One region of the Rahnella sp. PAMC25617 genome, then DNA from elsewhere that is predicted to be linked to it. Evidence: predicted binding sites of a transcription regulator. Region 1 holds the regulator's gene; each other region holds the start of a gene.
The links. The regulator Fur, encoded in region 1, represses iron uptake genes when iron is present. The targets are predictions, from matches to a motif close to ATAATAATGAGAACNACTATCAA.
Positions count from the first base shown of each region.

Region 1 (7,860 bases):
GCATCAGGTATTGTTCGTCTGAACAAACAAAGTATTCAGGTTATCGTCGGCGCTAAAGCAGAATCTCTGGCAGATGCCATGAAGAAAGTGATGGCGCGTGGCCCGATTGCTGCCGGTGTCGTTACGCCAGTGGCTGCGGTTAAAGCAGCGCCGCAGGCTGTGCCAAACAGCGTCAAAACCGTCGTAGAGACGCTGGTTTCGCCGGTTACCGGTGACATCGTTGCGCTGGATCAGGTGCCTGATGAAGCATTTGCCAGCAAAGCGGTCGGTGATGGCGTCGCTATTCGTCCGACAGACAAAATCGTCGTTTCTCCTGCGGCCGGTACTGTGGTGAAAATCTTCAATACCAACCATGCGTTTTGCCTGGAAACCACTTCCGGCGCTGAAATCGTGGTGCATATGGGGATTGATACGGTTGCACTGAACGGTCAGGGCTTCACCCGCCTGGTTGAAGAAGGTGCAACGGTCGTCGCTGGTCAGCCTGTACTGGAACTGGATCTGGATTATCTGAACGCCAATGCGCGCTCAATGATAAGCCCGGTTGTGGTCAGCAACATCGACGATTACACCGGTGTGATTTCTCTGGCCAGCGGCTCAGTGGTTGCCGGTCAGACCAAACTGTTCGAGATCCAGAGTAAGTAACTCTGTTGATTGATTCACAGTAGAAAGCCCTGTCGCGGGAAGAGAGTAATCTCTTCCCGCGTTTTTATTGCTTCTAAGCAGAAGTCATGCAGATAACCACGATTTTATGCAACTAACGGTTGTTTCCTTACGTGGCTTGTTGGAACATAAGCGGTTATCCGTAGAGTCAAATGTCGCGTAGAGGAATTGCACAATGAGTGAGGCAGAAGCCCGCCCAACAAATTTTATCCGTCAGATTATTGATGAAGATCTGGCGACCGGGAAACACAATACCGTTCATACCCGTTTCCCGCCTGAGCCTAATGGCTATCTGCATATTGGTCATGCGAAATCTATCTGCCTGAATTTTGGCATCGCGCAAGACTATCAGGGGCAGTGCAACCTGCGTTTTGACGATACCAACCCGGCAAAAGAAGATATTGAATTCGTTGAGTCCATCAAACACGACGTGCAATGGTTAGGTTTCGACTGGAGTGGTGATATTCACTATTCTTCAGACTATTTTGATCAGCTGCACGCCTATGCGCTGGAACTGATCAATAAAGGTCTGGCGTATGTTGATGAACTGTCTCCTGATCAGATCCGCGAATACCGTGGTTCCCTGACCTCGCCGGGTAAAAACAGCCCGTATCGCGATCGCAGCGTAGAAGAGAACATCGCGCTGTTCGAAAAAATGCGTAACGGCGAATTTGCTGAAGGCGCTGCGTGTCTGCGTGCAAAAATCGATATGGCTTCGCCATTCTTCGTGATGCGTGATCCGGTAATTTACCGTATCAAATTTGCAGAACACCATCAGACCGGCAACAAATGGTGCATCTACCCGATGTACGATTTCACCCACTGCATTTCCGATGCGCTGGAAGGGATCACCCATTCACTGTGTACGCTGGAATTCCAGGACAACCGTCGTCTGTACGACTGGGTGCTGGATAACATCAGCATTCCATGCCATCCGCGTCAGTACGAGTTCTCCCGTCTGAATCTCGAATACTCCATCATGTCCAAGCGTAAGCTGAACCTGCTGGTGACGGATAAAATCGTTGAAGGCTGGGATGACCCGCGTATGCCGACCGTTTCCGGTCTGCGTCGCCGTGGCTACACTGCCGCGTCTATCCGTGAATTCTGCCGTCGTATCGGCGTGACAAAACAAGATAACAACGTCGAAATGATGGCGCTGGAATCCTGTATTCGTGACGATCTGAACGAAAACGCACCGCGCGCCATGGCGGTTATCAATCCGGTTAAAGTGATCATCGAGAACTTTACCGGTGATGACGTGCAGATGGTGAAAATGCCGAATCATCCGAGCAAGCCGGAAATGGGTACCCGCGAAGTGCCGTTCACGCGCGAAATTTACATCGATCAGGCTGATTTCCGCGAAGAAGCGAACAAACAGTACAAGCGTCTGGTGCTGGGCAAAGAAGTTCGTCTGCGCAATGCGTATGTGATCAAAGCGGAACGCATTGAGAAAGACGCAGAAGGCAATATCACCACCATCTTCTGTTCTTACGATATCGAAACGCTGAGCAAAGATCCCGCTGATGGCCGCAAGGTGAAAGGTGTGATCCACTGGGTTTCTGCGACAGAAGGTAAACCGGCGGAATTCCGTCTGTATGACCGTCTGTTCATCGTGGCGAATCCTGGCCAGGCAGAAGACTTCCTGACCACGATCAACCCGGAATCGCTGGTGATTGCTCACGGTTTTGTTGAGCCTTCTCTGGTGGCTGCTCAGGCTGAAATCAGCCTGCAGTTCGAGCGTGAAGGTTACTTCTGCGCCGACAGCCGCTACTCAAGCGCTGACAATCTGGTGTTCAACCGTACCGTTGGTCTGCGTGATACCTGGGAAAGCAAACCCGTCGTGTAATTGCCTCTGAATGGCTTGTTTGAACGACTGATGAAACGCAGCTCCGGCTGCGTTTTTTTTATGTCTGCTATTTCTGTCTGCTAGTAATGACAGGTGCATGGTGATTTTGTTTTTCATCGCGAATTAATGTATTTTTGATGTTTACTTTTAAACCCTGTTTTTTGTGTGCTGAAACGTTTAAATGAAAGCTTAAAATTTACAATTTACTGATTCTATTATTTATTTTTATCAACTCTCTGCCTGACCCTTTCTTAAAGCTTTTTGTTACACTTTTTCATCTTTATGTGCACTTAGTCATACTTCGGCGATCAAGGAGTAATTACTCATTGATAATTCGCGTCGCGAAAAATACTCTTGATCATGAATTAACCGGTTACGCCTTTGGCGGCCGCTTTTAATACCCGTTTGGGTTTTGTTGGTATTTTTTAGTCAAAGATGAGGAATTTCTATGCACAAGCACCTTAACAGGGGCAGGGGATCGGCTTACCTGAAACCTGCACTATATTCTCTTGCCGGCACCTTATTGGGTGGCGGAATGATGTTTTCTGAAGATGCCAAAGCGGCAGGTTTTATTGATGATTCGACGCTGACCGGCGGTGTGTATTACTGGCAGCGTGAGCGTGACCGCAAGGACATGGATCCGGCGAGCGACAACTACAAAGACTACACAACCAACCTTTCGCATTCTACCGCAAACCTGAATCTCGATTTTTCTTCCGGCTATGCCTGGGACATGTTTGGTATTGATATCGCAGCCTTTACGGCGATTGAAATGGCCGAAAGCAGCGAAAGCGGACATCCCAACGAAATCGCTTTCTCCAACAGCAACCGTGCCTACGACGAAGATTACTCCGGCGATAAAAGTGGGGTCAGCCTGTACAAAGCCGCCGGTAAATTTAAATACGGCGGATTCTGGGGACATGCCGGCTACATCCAGCCAACGGGCCAGACACTGATTGCGCCGCACTGGAGCTTCATGCCGGGAACTTACCGCGGCGCGGAAGCGGGCTACAAGCATGACTTCGGTGATCCGGGAGAGTTGAGTTTCTCCTACATGTGGGCGGACGAATATAAATCTCCGTGGCATCTGGAAATGGATGATTTCCGCCAGAACGATAAGAAAACGGGCGTTTCGTACATCCACTCTCTTGGAGCGAAATACGACTTCAAAAACGACTTTGTGCTGGAAGGCGCTTTTGGTCAGGCTGAAAGTTACGTCGATCAGTATTTTGCCAAAGCGTCTTACAAAATCGATCTGATGGGCAATCCGCTGACCACCAGCTACCAGTTCTACGGTGCGGAAGATCGCATCAGCAATAAGAACGATCCGAACAGCTTGTATGACGGGATGGCCTGGTTGCAGGCGCTGACTTTCGGTTACACCACCGGTCAGTTTAACTGGCGGCTGGAAGGTACGATGGTCAAAGCGGAAGGTAATCAGGGCTACTTCCTGCAACGTATGACCCCGACGTATTCCTCCTCCAACGGTCGTCTTGACGTGTGGTGGGATAACCGTTCGGACTTCAACGCCAACGGCGAGAAAGCGGTGTACGCCGGCGTACTTTACGATCTGGCGAAATGGGATCTGCCGGGCTTTGCCGTCGGGGGTTCTTACGTTTACGCGTGGGACGCCAAACCGAGTACCAATGCCGCTTATGACCAGAGCCAGCGTCTGAAAGAGACCGCCTGGAGCCTGGATGCGCTTTACACCATTCAGGAAGGCCGCGCTAAGGGGACATTGTTCAAACTGCATTACACCCAGTACGACAACCACTCGGATATTCCGAGCTGGGGCGGGGGTTACGGCAACATATTCCAGGATGAAAAAGACGTGAAATTCATCGTTATTGCTCCATTCACTATTTTCTGAGGTCGTTATGTCGATGAATAAATTACTGATGATGGCGGTATCTGTTGTTCTGCTGGCAGGCTGTGCGCCAACGGCCGATCAGGCTCAGATTTCGCAAACGCGTGAAGACTACCGCGCGTGTATTAATTCTTCAGAAGGTAATCCGGACAAACTGGCGACTTGTCAGGTGTTGCTGAACAAGCTGAAACAGGAAAAAGAACACCAAAAATTTGCGGAACAGGAAACAGTACGCGTGCTGGATTACCAGCGCTGTCTGACGGCGCGCAAAACCGGTGATGGTCAGGCATATGCGGCGGATTGCGGTAAAATCTGGCAGGAAATCACATCCAATAACGCGCCTGTAATGGCGAATTAATAGCAGATTTTTGTAAAAGCCTTAGCTGGCAAAATCATCATTATCAAAAGCGAAACCCCGGCTTGCCGGGGTTTTTTACGTCGGTAAGCGGCGTCTGTGTTCGGGGTGAAACGCAGACATAAAAAAACCGCTTTCCAGCGGTTAGTTTATTTAGAGTATTTGCGACAATCGAAGCTGTGCAAATTAATGCGCAGGTTTGTCATTGTGCAAAGATTCATCTTCACGGCAGTCGCCTGCTTCACAGTGACCGTACAGGTACAGACTGTGGTTGGTCAGTTTAATGCCATGTTTTTTAGCAATCTCACGCTGACGACCTTCAATATATTCGTCACGGAATTCAATCACACGACCGCAATCCAGGCAGATCAGGTGATCGTGGTGATGTTGCTGAGTCAGTTCGAATACGGACTTGCCGCCTTCGAAGTTATGACGGGTGACGATACCAGCATCATCAAACTGGTTCAGAACACGGTAAACCGTGGCCAGACCAATTTCTTCGCCCATATCAATCAGTTGCTTGTACAGATCTTCCGCACTAACGTGATGACCTTCCGGCGCTTGCAGCACTTCCAGGATTTTGAGGCGCGGAAGCGTGACTTTTAAGCCGGCTTTCTTCAGTGCGGTGTTGTTGTCAGTCATGCGGATTCAGTCCTGTTACTATGTGCTAATCAAGTTGAGGCATGCAGCCTGTGGCATCGGCGGCACAAAATTGTTCGTTTACTGTTCTTCGTTTAAGGGAAGTGTGCCCATTCTCGTAAACGACAGCCTGTTAATAAAGATCACAAATTGCCTGTCACATTAATAATGCAACGACTTGATCGATAGAAAAAACAGATGAACTCAGTGTACCTTGATACGACCAAAAGTTACAATTTTGTAGCGGTTAAATTGTTAATTTCAGTAATAGTTTGGCCCTTCAATTGTAGAATAAATCCTCAGGGCCAACAGGGTTTTAGCCGATAATTTCTGAAAGGCTGAGTTCTTCTGTGATCTGTTTCACCCACGCATCAACACGTTCAGCGGTCAGTTCCGGCTGACGGTCTTCGTCAATTGCCAGTCCGATGAAGTGCTTATCATCTGCCAGGCCTTTGGATGCTTCAAAGTGGTAACCTTCAGTTGGCCAGTGTCCGACAATCACTGCGCCGCGTGGCTCAATGATATCGCGCACGGTACCCAGTGCATCGCAGAAATACTCGGCATAGTCTTCCTGATCGCCGCAGCCAAACAGGGCAACCAGCTTACCTTCGAAATCTATCTCTTCGAGCGACGGGAAAAAGTCATCCCAGTCACACTGCGCTTCACCGTAATACCAGGTTGGAATTCCGATCAGCAAAATATCGAATTTTTCCAGATCCTCTTTGCTGCTCTTCGCAATGTCATGCACCTCAGCCACATCTTTACCCAATTGTTTCTGGATCATTTTAGCGATGTTTTCGGTGTTACCTGTATCGGATCCAAAGAAGATACCTACAACGGCCATAAGATTATCTAACCTCTTGTTCTAAATGAAGTGCCCTGCATTGCAGGCAATAATAGCGAAGATGATACCAAACTCGCGAGGCGGAGAATATGCTTCTGCTCGCCTTCTTAACTGGGGAATAAGTTTATCGGGCAATATTTTAAAGTGTTATCGCCATCGTGTGCTTATCAACCACAGAGTTCCTGAGGTCATAAGCAAAGTGAAGAAATATACCGGCTCCTTCCTTAAGTTTATGCATGTCCCGCCGATAGATGATGCGAGAGCAATCTCAACATAATAAAGAAATCGATGCCCGGAGAGGTGTTCAAACATGTCCGGGGGCGTAAGCCTGCTGGTTACCTGTTTTGATTCTCCGCATCCCCGTCAATCCTCAGACCAGAAACAGTCCTGTTTCGAGAGAGGCATATCGTGCAGTTTTTAAAAAATATTACCATCAGGGCCGCTTTATTAACCATTCTTGGCATCTTCTGCGTGATGTGGGCTGGTGTTTCCCTTTATACCGTCACATCACTTGGCACATTAACGCAAAATACCAGGAACAGTACCGAACTGGTCAACAACATGACGCTGATCAGCAAAGGCAACGATCAGTATTTCCGTACCGTGACGCGTCTGAGTCGTGCGGTTGCACAGCTTCAGGCTGACCCGTCAAAAGGCCCTGAAATTTTTGACAGTGCCAAACAATCTCTTGATGGACTGACTCAGGCGCTGGCTGGTTTTAAATCAGTACCCCATCCGGGCCTGGAAGAATCAGCCATTCAGGAACTGCAGACCAGTTGGGAAAACCTGCTGACACAGGGCGTTACGCCGTTATTCAATGCTGCCAGCAGTAAGAATACCGACACCTATAACCAGTTAGCCAACACCACGGTTCCGGCGCTGAGCCGTACTTTTGGTTTATCAATGGAAAAGGTCAGCAGCCAGATTGCAGTTGATTTTCAGGCCGCACAAAATGAATCCAATCATCTGACCTACATGAGCAAAGTGATCCAGCTGAGCGCATTTGGTATTGGTTTGATCCTGTTGCTGCTGACCGATCGTTATCTGGTGATGGCGCTGGTGAAACCGCTGGATAAAATCCGCGATCAGTTCGCGGTGATCGCCAGCGGTGACCTGACGCAGTATATGGAAGAGTTCGGTAAAAACTGCGCCGGTAAACTGATCCCGCTGCTGAATGTGATGCAGGCGAGTCTGGTGAATACGGTGCAGACGATCCGTAACTGTACTAACCATATCTATCAGGGCGCATCGGAAATTTCAGCGGGCAATAATGACTTGTCTTCGCGTACCGAAGAACAGGCTTCTGCTCTGGAAGAAACCGCAGCCAGCATGGAAGAACTGACAGCGACGGTGAAACACAATGCCGATAACGCACATCACGCCAGCCAGCTGGTGATTGAAGCTTCCGGCACGGCGCAGAAGGGCGGTAATATTGTGGCGGACGTGGTCAGTACCATGAAAGACATTTCCGGCAGCTCAAAGAAAATTGCTGAAATTACGTCGGTCATCAACAGCATTGCTTTCCAGACCAACATTCTGGCGCTGAACGCCGCGGTTGAAGCCGCACGTGCGGGCGAACAGGGGCGTGGATTTGCGGTGGTCGCCAGCGAAGTGCGCAATCTGGCACAGCGCAGCGCCCAGGCGGCGAA
Region 1 covers NZ_JBOCUM010000006.1:637,283-645,142, reverse strand. The annotation lists gene nagE (PTS N-acetyl glucosamine transporter subunit IIABC) at 1-642, shown strand, start outside; gene glnS (glutamine--tRNA ligase) at 836-2,506, shown strand; gene chiP (chitoporin ChiP) at 2,955-4,376, shown strand; gene chiQ (ChiQ/YbfN family lipoprotein) at 4,390-4,731, shown strand; gene fur (ferric iron uptake transcriptional regulator) at 4,915-5,370, opposite strand; gene fldA (flavodoxin FldA) at 5,684-6,211, opposite strand; gene ACM615_RS09025 (methyl-accepting chemotaxis protein) at 6,620-7,860, shown strand, end outside.

Region 2 (7,860 bases), on a different contig from region 1:
TCTCTATGGCTGATAAGTAATGACCTTGAGCTTCAGTACGCGCTTCGATGACGGAAGTATCGCGACTGTCGCGAGCCATTCCGATCGATTCCAAACCGCCCATCTGTACCAGTGACGTCACAGACTCTTCCTCGCGCTGGCGGTGACTGCGTGAATCATTACGAATAACACGTTTTGCTTCACGACGAGCTTTGATCACTGCTTTCTGTCTTCCCATAGTGGCACCTTACAGTTTGATTCACTTAACGCTAAGGCATAATGCCCGCACGATTATGTTTCACTAACAAATGAGGTTTTGGTCTCCTTTTAGACCAAGTAGAGCCAATGAATAACGTGAAGAGGAAAATAAACCAAAGCGATTGGATAATAATCTCCTGGTTGTTTTCTGTTCACGAGGAGGCATTGCCAATGTCGTCAATAATGACAAACCGCTGACCCATAAAATGAGATATCCAGGATAAAAGCCAGTGATATTCACATCATTTTTATCAACAATTGAGGGGTCATTTAAAGAACAGGGTTGAGGTTGCGTGAATGATGATTGTTGTAAAAAGCGGCAGGAATAAACTGAAAATGATGACGTCAATATTGGAGAGACGGTGGCCTTGCCCTCGTTTGCATTTAAGCGACAACAACGAGTCAGGCAGTGAAGCATGTTATTTTCGTTCACCAGCCCAAACATGGACTTTACCATTCGCGCTCCCCGCAGTGTTATTAACGGCACCTGCCGTACACCTTGTGAAAACCTGTCTTGTACATCTTAAAAACTATCACTTTATAATTTCAGTATAATGACAGCTGAAATATTTGCGTTACCAAAATGTAAAAAAGTTTGTGGCTGGCGTCAATAGGATCACGCGGATCTTTTTCAGATCCTCCGCAAGCACGCTGAATTTTACTCAGGTCAGCAGATTGTTTTTCTTTTCATTGATGAAGTAACTGTTAATGCCATCTGCCAGCGCACGGGCCATTTTCTCCTGAAAGACCGGTTCGCCGAGCAGTTTTTCTTCCTGTTTATTGGTGATGAAAGAGGTCTCCACCAGCACCGAGGGAATGCGTGGAGATTTTAAAACCGCAAAACCTGCCTGCTCCGGATGCGGGCTGTGCATGTGATGGACTTTGACGATATTCGCCGCCAGATGCGTGCCAAAATTCATGCTGCGATGAATGGTTTCGTGCTGGTCGAGATCAAACAGCGTTTCTTTAAGATATTGATCGTCTGTCTTAAAATCGTTGTCGTACAGCACGTCTGCGCTGTTTTCACTTTGCGATAAATACCGCGCCATCGCGCTGCCTGCGCCGTGCTCTGACAGGGCAAAAACCGACGCGCCCGACACCTGATCGTTAGTAAACCCGTCGGCGTGGATGGAAATAAACAGGTCCGCCTGGTGCTGATGCGCCAGACTGACGCGGTGATACAGCGGGATAAATACGTCGTCCTGACGCGTCAGCACTGCATGAATACCGTGCTGTTTATCCAGCAACGTTTGCAACCGTCTGGCGATGTGCAACACCACGTGTTTTTCGTAAGTGCCTTCATTGCCGATCGCACCCGGATCCTTACCGCCGTGACCGGGATCGATCATCACCAGCAGCGGTTTCTCTGCGCGCGGCGTGGTGGTGGTGACGGGGATTACCTGCGGCAAATTCTGCGCGGCATTCTGTTCTGTGATCGAGACTTTCAGCACGCCATTCTCAGTACTGCGCGTAATCACTGGTTTACCCTTCACCTGCAATACAATACGCGCCACGTCCGGGCTGAAATGGGCAAGACGCCCTTCTGCCACCCACGGGAATTTCTGCCGCACTACGGTCAGCGCATGTTCCAGTTCTGGCGGGAAAGACGTCACCGGCATGTCGATCACCACCCGCTCCGGCGCGCTGAGTATAAACACGCGACAACGCTTATCGGCTGCGGGTAATTCAACGTGGATCTGACTGGCATCCGACGTCATGGTGATGCGTACCGCTTTTTGAGCAGCGTAAAGCCGCGGCGCCGTCAGCGACAGCCCGATACCGAAAATCAGCAGTTTTCTGCGGGAATGGTTGATGGTCATAGCAATCTCAGAACTGGCATCGTGATAAATCATTTACGCGATTTATCATCATGACATTACTGAGATTTTCAGGAATTAAGCGGAGTATTAACAGGTCGTGAATTGCGTAACCAGGCGTAAAAAGCATTTCAGGATTGAGTTCCTCCCCCTTCTCAGCGGGAGGAGCTCAATTATGCTTCGATCAAAGATTGTCCGAGGTAGTGACTTTCATCTTTATTGCCCGGCAGCGTGAAGAAGAAACCGCCGCCATTGGGACGGATGTATTCTTCCAGCGCTTCACCGTTCAGGCGTTTTTGCACCGTCAGGAACCCTTTCTCAAGATCATGCTGATAACAGACAAAAATCAGCCCCATTTCCAGCTGGCCGGAATTGGTCACGCCCAGCGAATAGCTGTAACCACGACGCAGCATCAGATTGTCGTCGGTTTCTTTAGTGCGCGGATTGGCCAGCCTGATATGCGCGTCGAGCGGGATCACTTTACCGTCAGGGTCTTTGGTGTAATCCGGCACATCGTGCTCTTTTTCCATGCCCAGTGGCGCGCCGGTGGCTTTATGGCGACCAAAAATGGATTGCTGTTCCTGCAACGGCGTGCGGTCCCAGAATTCCACTTTGAACGGGATCAGACGTGTCACCTGATAGCTGCCACCCGTTGTCCAGGCTGGCTCAGCCTGATCTGGCGTCACCCAGATGGCTTTATCCATCAGCGGCTTGTCTTTTGAATCCGGATTGGCCGTGCCGTCTTTAAAGCCCAGCAGGTTAATCGGCGTCTCTTTACCCTGACTGCGCGCGGCATGAGAAGAGATAAAGCCGTCACGACGCCAGCGCACGCTGAGCAAATCCGGCGTGTATTTGATGATGTCGCGCAACGCGTGAACCACGGTATCGCTGTTGTTGGCGCAGATTTGCAATGACAGGTCACCGTGACAAAGTTTCGCATCGAGGGAATCATTCGGAAAACGCGTCATGCGGCTTAATTTCAGTGGTTTATGCGCTGCCAGTCCAAAGCGTTCATCAAACAGCGATTCGCCGACGGACAATGTCATGGTCAGGTTATCGGGATAAATTTCAGCGCCCATCACTCCGGAATCCATCGGCGGGAATTTCGGATCCAGTGACGGCGCGGTGCCGCCGGTGGTCAGAAATGCAAAACGTGAATCCAGCAGACGGAATAAACGCTCCAGATCGGCTTTGTTGGTGGCCAGCACGTCAAAGGACACCAGCATCATCGAGGCCTGCTGCGGCGTTAAAATCCCCGCCTGATGTTCGCCATAATACGGTTGCTTGCCCCAACGCTCGTCGGGGGAAACGGTGCCTGGCGTGTATTCTTTTTTTGCTCCGGGTGCTTTCTCAGCCTGCGCAGTCGCTGCGCCGCCCAGGGCAAATGCCCCGCCTAACAATCCCACGCCTTTTAACAAGCTGCGGCGTGAAGAAGAAATGTCGTCCTGATTATTGTTTTTGTGACTCATTGCTATGCCTCGGGAAAACACTTCTCCCCCTGCAAAGGGGGAGAAGTTCTTATCAATCTAAACCAAGCACACCGCGCAGTTTAGCCAGATCTTCGGCCAGCGTGGTGATCGGGCCTTTCATGGCGTTACGGTCGGCATCTGACAGTTTTTCGTAGTTCTCGTAACCGTCTTTGGTTTTGTATTTATCCAGCAGGGAATCGACAGTTTTGAAGTTCGCGTCGATTTTATCCAGCAGCGGCTTGTCGGCTTTTTCCAGCAGCGGACGCAGCAGGTTTACGATTTTCTGCGCGCCGTCGAGGTTAGCGCGGAAGTCCCACAGGTCGGTGCGGCTGTAACGATCTTCTTCACCGCTGATTTTGCTGGCTGCCACTTCTTCGATAAGCCCTGCTGCACCGCCGACCACTTTACTCGGCGGGAAGGTCAGGTCAGTGATACGTTTTTGCAGATCAACCGTGTCGGTATACAGCTTGTCAGCAAAAGGCTCCGCGCCTTTGGTGGTTTTATCTGCGAAGAGGATTTTCTCCAGACGGTGGAAACCGGTGAAGTTTGGATCTTCCGCTTTTTTCTCGAAATCGTCTTCACGGGCATCAATGCTGCCGTCCAGATCTGAGAACAATTCCGCGATAGGCTCGATGCGCTCATAGTAAACGCGGGTGGATGCATACAGGGACTGCGCTTTCGCCAGGTCGCCTTTCTTAATGGCATCGGTGAACGCTTTGGTGTGGGAAACCAGTTCGCCAACCTGCTGAGTCACATACACTTTATATTCTGCAATCGGCCCGACCAGCGCCATCGCGTCCGGTTTAGCGGAAGCCGCCGCGCCTTCTGCGGTCACGGTCAGTTTGCCCTTCGGATTGCTCAGCAGGCCGCAGGTCATGTCATATTCGCCCGGCTCCAGATTGGCAGTCATTTTCTGAGTGAAGCCCGGCGCGACGTTTTCACGCTCTTCCACCACCATCACGCCTTTCAGAATTTCCCATTCCAGGTTTTTCTGGCTGTCGTTGTGGATAACAAACTGTGTTTTACCGGCCGGGACGCTGAGCGCCATCGGTTCACACTGTTTATCATTCACAGTAATTTTGACCTGACGAACGTCGGCTGCCAGTACGTTTGCGCTCAGCGCAAAAGCCGGCAGAGACAGCAGTGCAATCTGTAAAGCTTTACGGCGAAAATGTGGCATGTACAACTCCATGGCAAAGGCAAGGTGATGAAAAATAGATGAAATCAACGTGGTGTTTTTTGCCCGGCAGAGGCCGCGGCGGCCACAGAGGATTTTCCCTGAGGCATAAAAAAGAAGAACAGCGCCGGGATCAGGTACAGGAAATAGACCAGCACTTCGCTCACACTTGGCGCTTCCTGATAACCAAACATCCCTTCCAGCAAGGTGCCGAACAGGGAATGCGTGGAGAGCGTATTGCTCAAATCAAATGCAATGTCCTGCAAACCGTTCCACAATCCCGCTTCGTGGAATGCGCGGATCGCACCTGCCGCCAGACCGGCCGCAACGAAGAGGATAAACAGGCTGGTCCATTTGAAAAATTTTGCCAGATGCAGTTTCACACCACCGTAGTAGATGAGGAAACCCAGCACGATGGCCGCGCCCAGCCCCAGCATGGCGCCGATGGGTGCGGCTATTCCTACGTCTTGCTGGAAAGCCGCCAGCAGGAAAAACACCGATTCCAGGCCTTCACGCGCGACGGCAAAGAACACCATCGCCACCAGCGCCCAGCCCTGCCCGCGCCCGGAACTGAGCGCGTTATCAATCGCGCCTTCCAGATGCACCTTGATGGAACGCGACACTTTGCGCATCCAGAACACCATGTAAGTCAGAATGCATACCGCGACCACGGCAACGATGCCTTCAAATAATTCCTGCTGCTTTTGCGGAAATTCACCGGTGGTGGCGTTGATGAACAGACCCAGCGCCAGACATAACGCCGCAGCAACGAACACGCCAATCCAGACCACACCGAGCCACTGCCCGCGTTGCGTCCGTTTTAAATAGCTGGCGATCAGGCTGACAATCAGCGCCGCTTCCAGCCCTTCGCGAAACATAATGAGAAACGGAACGAACATAGCGATAACTCCTGACCCCATGAATCGGCAAAAACTGTAAGGGCTCTGTAAAGAAAAGTAAAAAGAAACGATAGTGATTATCATTCTTGCCAAAAGAAATACAAGAGGTAACCGACCCTTTTTTGCAGGCGTCCGAGGAAATGCGCATGAAATGACAGAGCGGGACTTTCTTTAATGAAACGCCTGGTGAAACACGTGGTGAGAAGTATGGGGAAAAGTGTGGCGGGAGAGTCAGAGAAACGGGGTCAGATGACCCCGTTTCTCGTTGTTGTGAGGGCAAAAAAAGCGTTACGGCTAAAAAGGCCGCGTATTAAATGGTGTTGTATTCTGCTTCTGCCGTCGTGAAACGCTCTTCCACCGCAGCAGAAGGTTTGCGTCCCATCAGGCTGACAATCCAGATAGCCAGCGAAGCAAAGATAAAGCCCGGAATGATTTCGTACAGTTCAGCCCAGCCATATTGTTTCCACAAGATAACCGTGACCGCACCGACGATCATGCCCGCGAGCGCGCCGTTACGCGTCATGCGTTTCCACATCACCGAAATCAGGATAACCGGACCAAACGCCGCACCGAAACCGGCCCACGCGTAGCTCACCAGACCCAGCACCCGGTTTTCAGGATTGGCAGCCAGCGCAATCGCCACCAGCGCAACAACCAGCACCATCAGACGACCAATCCACACCAGTTCACGCTGACTCGCGCCCTTACGCAGGAACGCTTTGTACAAGTCTTCGGTGATCGCACTCGAACATACCAGCAGCTGGCAGCTCAGGGTACTCATCACCGCCGCCAGAATGGCGGACAGCAAGATACCGGCAATCCACGGGTTGAACAGGATTTTCGCCAGCTCGATGAATACGCGCTCACCGTTTTGCGTCACGTTGCCCGCTTCGCCCGGATTATTGCTGAAGTACGCAATCCCGAAGAAACCCACCGCGATGGTGCCTGCCAGACACAGAATCATCCAGGTCATACTGATGCGACGTGCGCTGCGGATAGTGTGATGTGAATCGGCGGCCATGAAACGCGCCAGAATGTGCGGCTGACCAAAATAGCCCAGTCCCCAGCCCAGCAGTGACAAAATCGCCACCAGATTCATGCCCTTAAACATATCGGTGTACTCAGGGTTTTTGGCCTTGATCACCATCATCGAGGTATCAATGCCGCCCACGGCGAGGATAACGATCACCGGCGTGAGGATCAGCGCGAAAATCATCAGGCTGGCCTGGACGGTATCTGTCCAGCTGACCGCCAGAAAACCGCCGATAAAGGTATAAATGATGGTCGCTGCCGCACCGGCCCACAGCGCCGTCTGATACGTCATGCCAAAGGTGCTTTCAAACAGACGCGCACCGGCCACGATGCCGGAAGCGCAATAAATGGTGAAGAACACCAAAATCACGATCGCCGAGATAATACGCAGTAGCTTGCTGGAATCTTCAAAACGATGGGTGAAGTAATCCGGCAACGTCAGTGCGTTGTTGTTGGCTTCGGTATGCACACGTAAGCGCCCCGCCACCAGTTTCCAGTTCAGATACGCGCCGATCGTCAGACCAATCGCAATCCAGCTTTCGGAAATTCCGGAAATAAAAATCGCGCCCGGTAACCCCATTAACAGCCAGCCGCTCATATCAGAAGCCCCGGCTGAAAGCGCCGTGACCACGCTGCCTAAACTGCGTCCACCCAGAATATAATCATCAAAGTTTTTGGTTCGTAAATACGCGATGAGCCCTATCAAAATCATCCCGAAAATATAAACACAAAACGTCACCAGCATCGGTGTGTTCATTGTCATTCCATTCTCCACTTTCTTCTTATTTGCGATGTTGTCCGGCACCTGTCTGTCATGACGCCCTTCTTATGAAAGACTGTCAAAAGCCTGCCGGGGCGAGATGATGGCTGAAACCGGCAAAGGTTTCAGCATTACTCTCCATATTTTTATCGTTACGCGTCATTAGTCAGCGTCTTAAGTAGGGTTGTTATTCAAAAATCCTGTCGTGCCGGATACTGGTTCAGCGGCAACGACTTTTCAATTGTTTTAACAATTTCGATACTTAAAATTCACTCTCCATCACAGTTATTTTGTATCCGGGTTGCACGTTGCAACTGCGTAAGTTGCACCCGCTGCATCCCTTCTGATTAGCGTGATATCAGTCAGACAGGCTTTTCCAGACGCCGCATTTTGTTAAAAATGCCAAATAAATCACATCAGGCATACTTCGTGCATTAACAGGGTTGCACAAGGTTGCAACATAGAAGAT
Region 2 covers NZ_JBOCUM010000007.1:100,908-108,767, forward strand. The annotation lists gene phoH (phosphate starvation-inducible protein PhoH) at 1-217, opposite strand, end outside; gene ACM615_RS11365 (hypothetical protein) at 281-694, opposite strand; gene ACM615_RS11370 (N-acetylmuramoyl-L-alanine amidase) at 900-1,730, opposite strand; partial or broken gene ACM615_RS11375 (AMIN domain-containing protein) at 1,725-2,090, opposite strand; gene efeB (iron uptake transporter deferrochelatase/peroxidase subunit) at 2,228-3,523, opposite strand; gene efeO (iron uptake system protein EfeO) at 3,576-4,703, opposite strand; gene efeU (iron uptake transporter permease EfeU) at 4,748-5,599, opposite strand; gene putP (sodium/proline symporter PutP) at 5,910-7,394, opposite strand.
Region 2: the regulator Fur is predicted to act here: its motif matches at 5,667-5,689, upstream of efeU (iron uptake transporter permease EfeU).

Region 3 (7,860 bases), on a different contig from region 1:
TGGGTATCATTAAAATCTCCGAACTGATGCATGAGAATCTGCGCATCGCCAGTCTGGCGTATACGCGTTCCATCAACGCGCAGGCCGAGCACTGGATGAAAATTGGTATGCTGATGGAAACTCATCCGGACATGACGCACAGCGAGATTTCGCAATTGCTGGTGCGTTGCAGCATGGAATCTGAAGAAAACACCGGAAGTATCCGCACGCTGTTAAATGTCGGCGGCACACACAGGAAGGCAAGCAATGAATAATGGTTTAGACAGCCGATATTTCGTCAACAATAACCGTATGGTCAAAACGCCGGAAGGCATCGATAAAGCGCGTATCGCCGGTAAACTGGCGGCGCGGGTGCTGCATATGATCACGCCTTATGTGGTGCCGGGTGTCACGACCAATGAACTGGACCGCATCTGCCACGATTTTATCGTCAACGAATTACAGGCGATCCCGGCAAATATCGGTTATCACGGCTATCAGAAAACCACGTGTACCTCCGTCAACCATGTGATTTGCCACGGTATCCCCTCCGATAAAGCACTGAAGAAAGGCGACATCGTGAACATCGACGTGGCGCTGATTAAAGATGGCTGGTACGGCGACACCAGCCGCATGTATTACGCCGGTGAGCCGAGCATTATGGCTCGCCGTCTGGTGGATACCACCTTTGAAGCGATGATGGCCGGTATCGAAGTGGTGCGTCCCGGCGCAACCCTCGGTGATGTGGGTCATGCCATTGCCTCGGTAGCGAAACGCGAAGGGTTTTCCATCGTAGAAGAATACTGCGGTCACGGCATCGGCATGGGTTATCACGAAGATCCGCAGGTGCTGCATTACGGTGAAAAAGGCCGCGGACTGGTGTTGCAGGAAGGCATGTTATTCACCATCGAACCGATGCTGAACGCCGGTAAAAAGCAAAACAAAGTGCTGCCCGACGGCTGGACGGTGGTGACTAAAGATCATTCGTTGTCCGCGCAATGGGAACATATGATTGCGGTGACGAAAACGGGTTATGAAATATTGACACCGTGGCCTGAAGAAAACTAATTTCCCGTGATATTTCCTGAACGTATAAAGCCTCCGGTCGGAGGCTTTATAGTTTTTGGTAATCCGTTTAGCTGCGCTCGATTTCTTTGGTCGCGCGGTCTAACGCATCGGTGATTTTATACAGCGTTTCCTGCCCGATTGGCCCTTTCGCCAACCGCAGGTTGAGCGCCATGCGCATATTGTTAATCGCGCGCTGCATTTCCGGAATACTGCGGTTATTCGATAAAATCGCCAGTGAATGCAGTTTCTCTGTTACTGAACCGAGCAAATCACCCTGCTCTGCCAGCGACTGCGTGCCTTCCGGCGTAATTGAATATTGTTTCTTACCGCCCTCTTCCTGCTTCGCCGTTACCAGACCCTGTTCTTCCAGGAAGGTCAGGTTCGGATAAATGATACTGGCGCTCGGCGTGTATTCGCCTTTGGAGAGTTCTTCGATGGCTTTGATCAGTTCATAACCGTGAGCGGAACGTTGCTGTAAAAAATGCAGCATCAGCAGGCGGATATCACCCGTTTCAAACATCCTTTCGCGACGGTGTTTATGATTCATCATCGTTACTTGTTGTGCCAGTAAGCGACACAACGCACCAGATTGGCGTCCAGTCCGCGATTTTCGACGAAGTAATCATTCAGCCCTTTGACGAATTTCCCCTCGCCGGTCGCCCAGATGTAGTAATCACTTTCCGGCAAAGAAATGCTTTTCAGTTTTTTTACTGCCGCGTCATCTTCCTGATAACCGTTTTGTTCTTCACTGACAATCCATTCGATGTCGAACTCTTTTTCATCGTTTAAGTAGCTAACGCAACTGACATCTTTCACTTTGACCAGCACGGTCACTTTCGCGGCAGACGCGGCCTGTTTCAGCTCGCGCAAACGGCGCTTCACCGCCGGAAGACCGGTTTCATCGCAGACATACAACTGCCATGCGTAAGTGGTCGGGATAATCAGTGAACCGCGCGGTCCGCCGATGATCAGCTTATCGCCCGGCTTCGCGCCAGCCGCCCATTCACTGGCGACACCGCCATCGTGAAGATAGAAATCCAGCGTCAGTTCATTGGCTTGTGCATCGAAATGCAGCGGCGTGTATTCGCGGTTAAGCGGACGCGGCCCTTCGCCCCAGACAATGCCTTCGTCGGTCGCGGTCGGCGGCGTGATCACATCACCGGGATTTGCCGGGAAAAACAGTTTGATGTGGTCATCAAAACCACGCGAGGTAAAACCCTTCAGATCGTCGCCGTTCAACACGATACGCTGAAAACAGCCAGCCACGTTTTCGCTGCTTTTGACGGTGATATGACGGAAAACCAGGTCGTTTTTGACGCGGACAGGCAAGTTTACGGCAGGGGTTTCGTTGCGATGTTGAGTCATCACGTTTTCTCTTTTGAAGTAAGGTTGAACGAAAGATATATCTTAGGAATATTTTTCGCAACCCTGAAAAACGTAAGGACACAGGCATCATCCCCCGCGCTTTTGATCTCGCGGTAGTTCATTCTGAGCCACACATTGCAAAGATTTCGTTAAGAAGCCCATTTTTATTTATCAATTTGTTGATAACAATTCTCAGTATCATTATCATTCGCACCAAGCCGAAGTGGGTAAGGACGTCAAATAAACCCATATTTTATAAGGACAAGGGCTTTTTACGGAAGAATTGAAAGCAGATGACCAGCGCGTCTGATTTGTCGAAAGGCAGTAAATGCGAGCAGAACTTTTAAAAATAGTGCAGGGCTAAAAACAAATGTTCAAATCCTTTACACAGCAGGGTTTGGTGAAAAACGTCATTTTCATGGGGACGATTCTCACCACCACCTTTAACGTAAATGCAGCACAAGCGATTAAAGACACCACCGATCTGGCAGCCAATAAAACGCCAGCTTCTGAAGCCATCAGGAAAAAACCGGTGGTACGTACTGCGCAGGATCTGGCGCAGACCAATGAAGAAGTGATGACGGTTACCGAAACGATGCCGGATAAAAAACCGGGCTCGAAAACCACCATCACCGCAGCAGAAATGCAGCAAAAAGGCGGCAATGATTTCGGCACCATCATGCGTTATGAGCCCCTGATCACCGCTACCGGCTCCAGCGGCGGTTCCGGCAACGGCAAAAGCGGCTTCGACCGTAACGGTTATACTGGCTATAACATCCGTGGTCTGGAAAGCAACCGCGTCGGCATCGATGTCGACGGCATTCCACAGCCAAGCGCCACTGGCCGCAGCTACGCAAGCCGCGCGGGTCTGGGCACGTCCGGTATTGGCCGTGATTACATCGATCCTTACATTTACGGCCAGGTAGATATCGAATCCGGCGCCACCTCCGCTGATCGCGCCAACAACTCAATAGGCGGTGCCGTTTCCTTCCTGCCAAAATCTGCCGATGATTATCTGCGTCCGGGCAAGGAAACCTATTTCGGTTACCAGTCTGATTATGATTCTTCCGACCGCTCCTGGCACAACGGCATCACCGCCGCCGCAGGTGACGAAACCCTGCGTGGTCTGATCGCCATCAGCCGCCGCGACGGCCAGGAAACCAGCAATAACAGCGGAACGCACGATGCGTATCCGGCTAACTGGCACTCCGACGCAGTAATGACTTCCGTTATCTGGCAGCCAAATGACGAACATAAAGTCACCGGTACGCTCGATTATTACGAAAAAGTAAACCATACCCATTACGATGCGTGGAACAGCTCAGGCAGCGCCATTCTCGGCACTGCACAGCAGCAAAGTAACACCCGCCGCTGGGGCGCGACGCTGAAAGACGAATGGACGCCGTTCAACGATTACGTCGATGCCATTGTTTCGAAAGTGTATTACCAGTACACGCAGGCGCACGACAATACCTACATGCCAAACGCCAGTAAGCAGATGATGAACGTCTATTCCAACTATGACGTCAACACTTTCGGCGGGGAAACCAGCTGGCTGAAAACCCTGGGTCGTCATGAGCTGAGCGCCGGTATCAACGGTCGTATGTCCAACACTGAACGTCCGTTCCGTGAAAGCCCGGAGCAAAGCGTTTACACCACTATCATGCAGCCGGAAGCGAACAGCCGTTCTTATATTCTGGGCGGCTTCCTGCAGGACACCATGAAGTTTGACCTCGATGGCCATGACTTCTCCATCGTGCCTGCAGTGCGTGTGGCGTATCAGAACACCAAAGCGAAAGATCTGTCTGACTTGTCCAACAGCACCGTCTCTGAAGGCCAGGTTTCTACCCTGTATGGCAAAGCCAATTCCGATACGCAGGTTCTGCCGTCCCTGGCGTTCACCTATGACATCACGCCTAAGCTGATGACTTACCTGCAATATCGTCGTGGTGCGCAATTCCCGGATGCCAGCCAGCTTTACGGTTCCTGGAACCTCGGTTCTTCTTATGCCGGTTCTCAGCAATACGCGCTGATCGGCAACACGGATTTGAAAACCGAGACCAGCAATAACTTCGAATGGGGTATGAAAGGTGAAGCGACTGAAGGAGTGACCTTCAAGACTTCCGTTTTCTACAACACCTACAAAAACTTTATTGCCAACACCCGCTACAGCCGTGCTGCCAACCCGGGCATGTTCACCAATGTGCCCTCCAATATCTATACGATTTATCAGGCCGAAAACCGCGATGAAGCGTTTATCTATGGTGGCGATCTGAGCACCAAAATTAACTACGGTACCTGGTTCAGCAGCGTTGACGGTCTGAGCACCACCTTCGCACTGGGTTATGCCAAGGGTGAATCGAAATCCAGCTACGATGGCGACAAATATGTGGATCTCGACAGCGTGCCGCCAATGAAATTTGTCGCTGGCGTGGCGTGGGATGATCCATCCGGCGTGTACGGTACTGCGCTGACCGCGACTTTCGTCAAAGGTAAAAAAGCCGAAGCGACAAACCGTCAGAGCTACACCAACGCCGGTACGCCAATCACGGGTTCCACCACCGAATACATGAACGTACCGGGCTACGGTATGGTTGATGCAACGGCGTACTGGAAAGTCGCGAAGAACGTGAAACTCAGCGGTGGTGTTTACAACATCACCGACCGCAAATACTGGGATTACCTGAGCAGCCGTACTCTGACTGATACCACCAATCAGGATGAATACAACAAAGCGCTGGCCGTGATGCCAGGTCGCAGCTTCCAGCTGGGCGTCAATGTTGATTTCTAACATCAGCCGGTAAACACAGCCGTTTAATCACACAAGCGTCATGTGCAAACATGGCGCTTTTTTATTTCCTTAATAACGCCGCTATTCGCTGAACAGCTCTTTGAGGATCTGCGTCAGCCAGTCAAAGACCAGCCGTATGCGGGCGGGTAGCAGAGGCTGATGGGGGCGGAAAATTAGATCAGGTGACGCCCACCGGACAAATGCATTTCACAATAAAGCGGTTATCCGGCACGGTACCAATTCTGATCCCGATATCAATCTGTTCATCGATAATATTGAGATCCGTCCCGGTCGGCAGCCATTCGATATTCAGGTGCGGATAATCTCGCAAATGCTTGAGTAAACGCCGCAAAAATTTCCTGATTTTCAAACAAAGGTGGAAGGGTAATGCGGCGGGAGAGTTTCGCCGGAACATTAACCTGGAGGAAATCACGATTATACTTTTTGCCTTTATTGACGGTTTAATCGCACGTAAAGCCATAAATGCGTCCTTCTCGATCAGCCATGACCTGCCAATGTTTTTTGAGCTGATGTCAAAATTATTGAAGTAGTGCTAACCAGATTTAGTCAACATGATGGCCCACGAATCCTTAATGTCCGCTCTTCGCTGTGAGTTCAACCGATGGATGCAACACATTGATTGAACCGCTCTGCGGGTGATTCATAGAGTTGCATCGGCTTTTGCTGCACGGTATTTTTTTGCACCACCGTGCCTCTTGATCTCCCGGCTAATCGTTGAGGTTGCTCTTGATAATTTGGCAGCGATGTCCCTGATACTGAGCTTTGCTACCAGTCCTCTGGATATCTCCTCTCTTTCATCAAGCGAAAGCGCTAATCGGTGCCGCTTTCGCACGGGAGGACGGTAGCCACCAGTCTGGTGGATAGTGGGCATAATAGAAGAATGATATCTGTCGAACATTCTGGCGATATCATGCAGGGAGTCACCTTGCTTATATCTGTCCCAGATAATTGCCTTTTGCTCTGGCGTGTAGTTAATCCGAGTTCTTCGTTTCATGGCAACGTCCCCCCTGATTAAGGATAGCGTTGCATCGACCCGTTGAACTTACAGCTCATAGCAGACCATAATCGCCGAGCATTTGTCCGCTGTGTGCCAAAAGCGGACCATAGTAACCACGCGGTGCGTTAATCAATAGAAGCAGGTCAGATTGAGAGAAATATTGACTAAGACTGCTTTTGAACAAATGATATTCATCAACGGCGAAATTCTCTTTTAGAAAAATTGATGAATATTCCTTTTCTAATACTCATTGAATTGCAAAAATACTTATATTATTTCATATAAAAAGAAATGCATGTCTAAATCATAATCAGCCAGAATCCTCTCCTGAAAATTACCTTCGCTGACTGAGTTAACAGCCGAACGCCAGAACTGCAATGCCGATGTGTTTTCAAGCATTACCCTTGTTTGCCACAATCCAGGCCTATCAGACACTGCGAGACGAAATGCCTCTTTAGCAACGCCCATTCCTCTGAACCGACGAATAATAAAAAACTGGTCAATGTCATAACGTTGTAAATCATAGGGATAGCGTCTCACCAGACAGAAGCCAGCAAGTTCCTCACCGCAATAAACTAAATACGGCCAATGGTCATTACGGCTCCAGTGGGGATCAAGTGATGACGACTTAAAACTATAACTTCCATCGTTATTACATATGGCTCGACTGAACTCAGAAAGGTCGTAAACGTAATATAGAAATAGATTTTCTACGATCTGTCGATGATGTACTGCAGAATGTAAACTTACTCTATTGCTCATATACTGATCCCTTTAGAAACTGTCTGCAGGATAATCCAACGATTACGATTTTGCGAATTTTCAACATGGCACTGTAGTTTGCTCTTCGTTGACTCAGAAATCTGTTCGGTAGTATAAAAATAAATCGGATTGAGATGCTAGGTCTGCTCTTCGCTCTCAGCAGACCTTCAGCTTTACGTGTTTGTCTGCTGTGTGCCATGAGCGGACATTATCACCGCCACCATATGTAAACATGTCATTCGAAATAGGAGTGATACTCAGGCACTCTGATGTCAGAGATGTACATGAAAAATTCCGAAAAAAAACCTAATTCACGACCTCAATCGTGTTCCAGGACGCCCGGATACGGAACCTGATATATACAAGTTGCACAATTCATCTCTACAGGGTTATTTATGATGTGCATACGAGCTTTTTGTTTATTGTCTGTGTTCCTTTACTGCATACAAGTGCAGGCATCTCCAGGCTTTCGTCAGATAACGCTATCAGACCCAAATTCCGAAACTCTAAATTTGACTGTGTGGTATCCAGTTTCTTCTGAGGGAAGAACAGTTAATATAGGAAGTAATCCCGCTTTCGTTGGCGTTACGGTGAACCCCGATGCACCCCCATTACCTGGAGTACATCCTCTCCTGGTTATTTCACACGGATATAACGGAAACTGGCGGAATTTGTCCTGGATTGCTGCGGCGATGGCTGCAGAGGGATATATTGTTGCCGCCCCGGATCATCCAGGCACTACCACTTTTGATCAGAATCCGATAGATGCTAAAAAGTTGTGGCGACGTCCGCACGATATTTCTCGGGTTATTGATTTCGTCATAGATTCTCCCGCACTTTTCGGGGCAACGGACAAGGGACGTATTGCTGCTTTAGG
Region 3 covers NZ_JBOCUM010000011.1:52,725-60,584, forward strand. The annotation lists gene ACM615_RS14770 (ParD-like family protein) at 1-254, shown strand, start outside; gene map (type I methionyl aminopeptidase) at 292-1,047, shown strand; gene ACM615_RS14780 (PadR family transcriptional regulator) at 1,115-1,594, opposite strand; gene ACM615_RS14785 (siderophore-interacting protein) at 1,600-2,412, opposite strand; gene ACM615_RS14790 (TonB-dependent receptor domain-containing protein) at 2,783-5,203, shown strand; gene ACM615_RS14795 (hypothetical protein) at 5,382-5,555, opposite strand; partial or broken gene ACM615_RS14800 (TetR/AcrR family transcriptional regulator) at 5,584-5,754, shown strand; partial or broken gene ACM615_RS14805 (helix-turn-helix domain-containing protein) at 5,871-6,218, opposite strand; gene ACM615_RS14810 (GNAT family N-acetyltransferase) at 6,489-6,983, opposite strand; gene ACM615_RS14815 (alpha/beta hydrolase family protein) at 7,382-7,860, shown strand, end outside.
Region 3: the regulator Fur is predicted to act here: its motif matches at 2,592-2,614, upstream of ACM615_RS14785 (siderophore-interacting protein).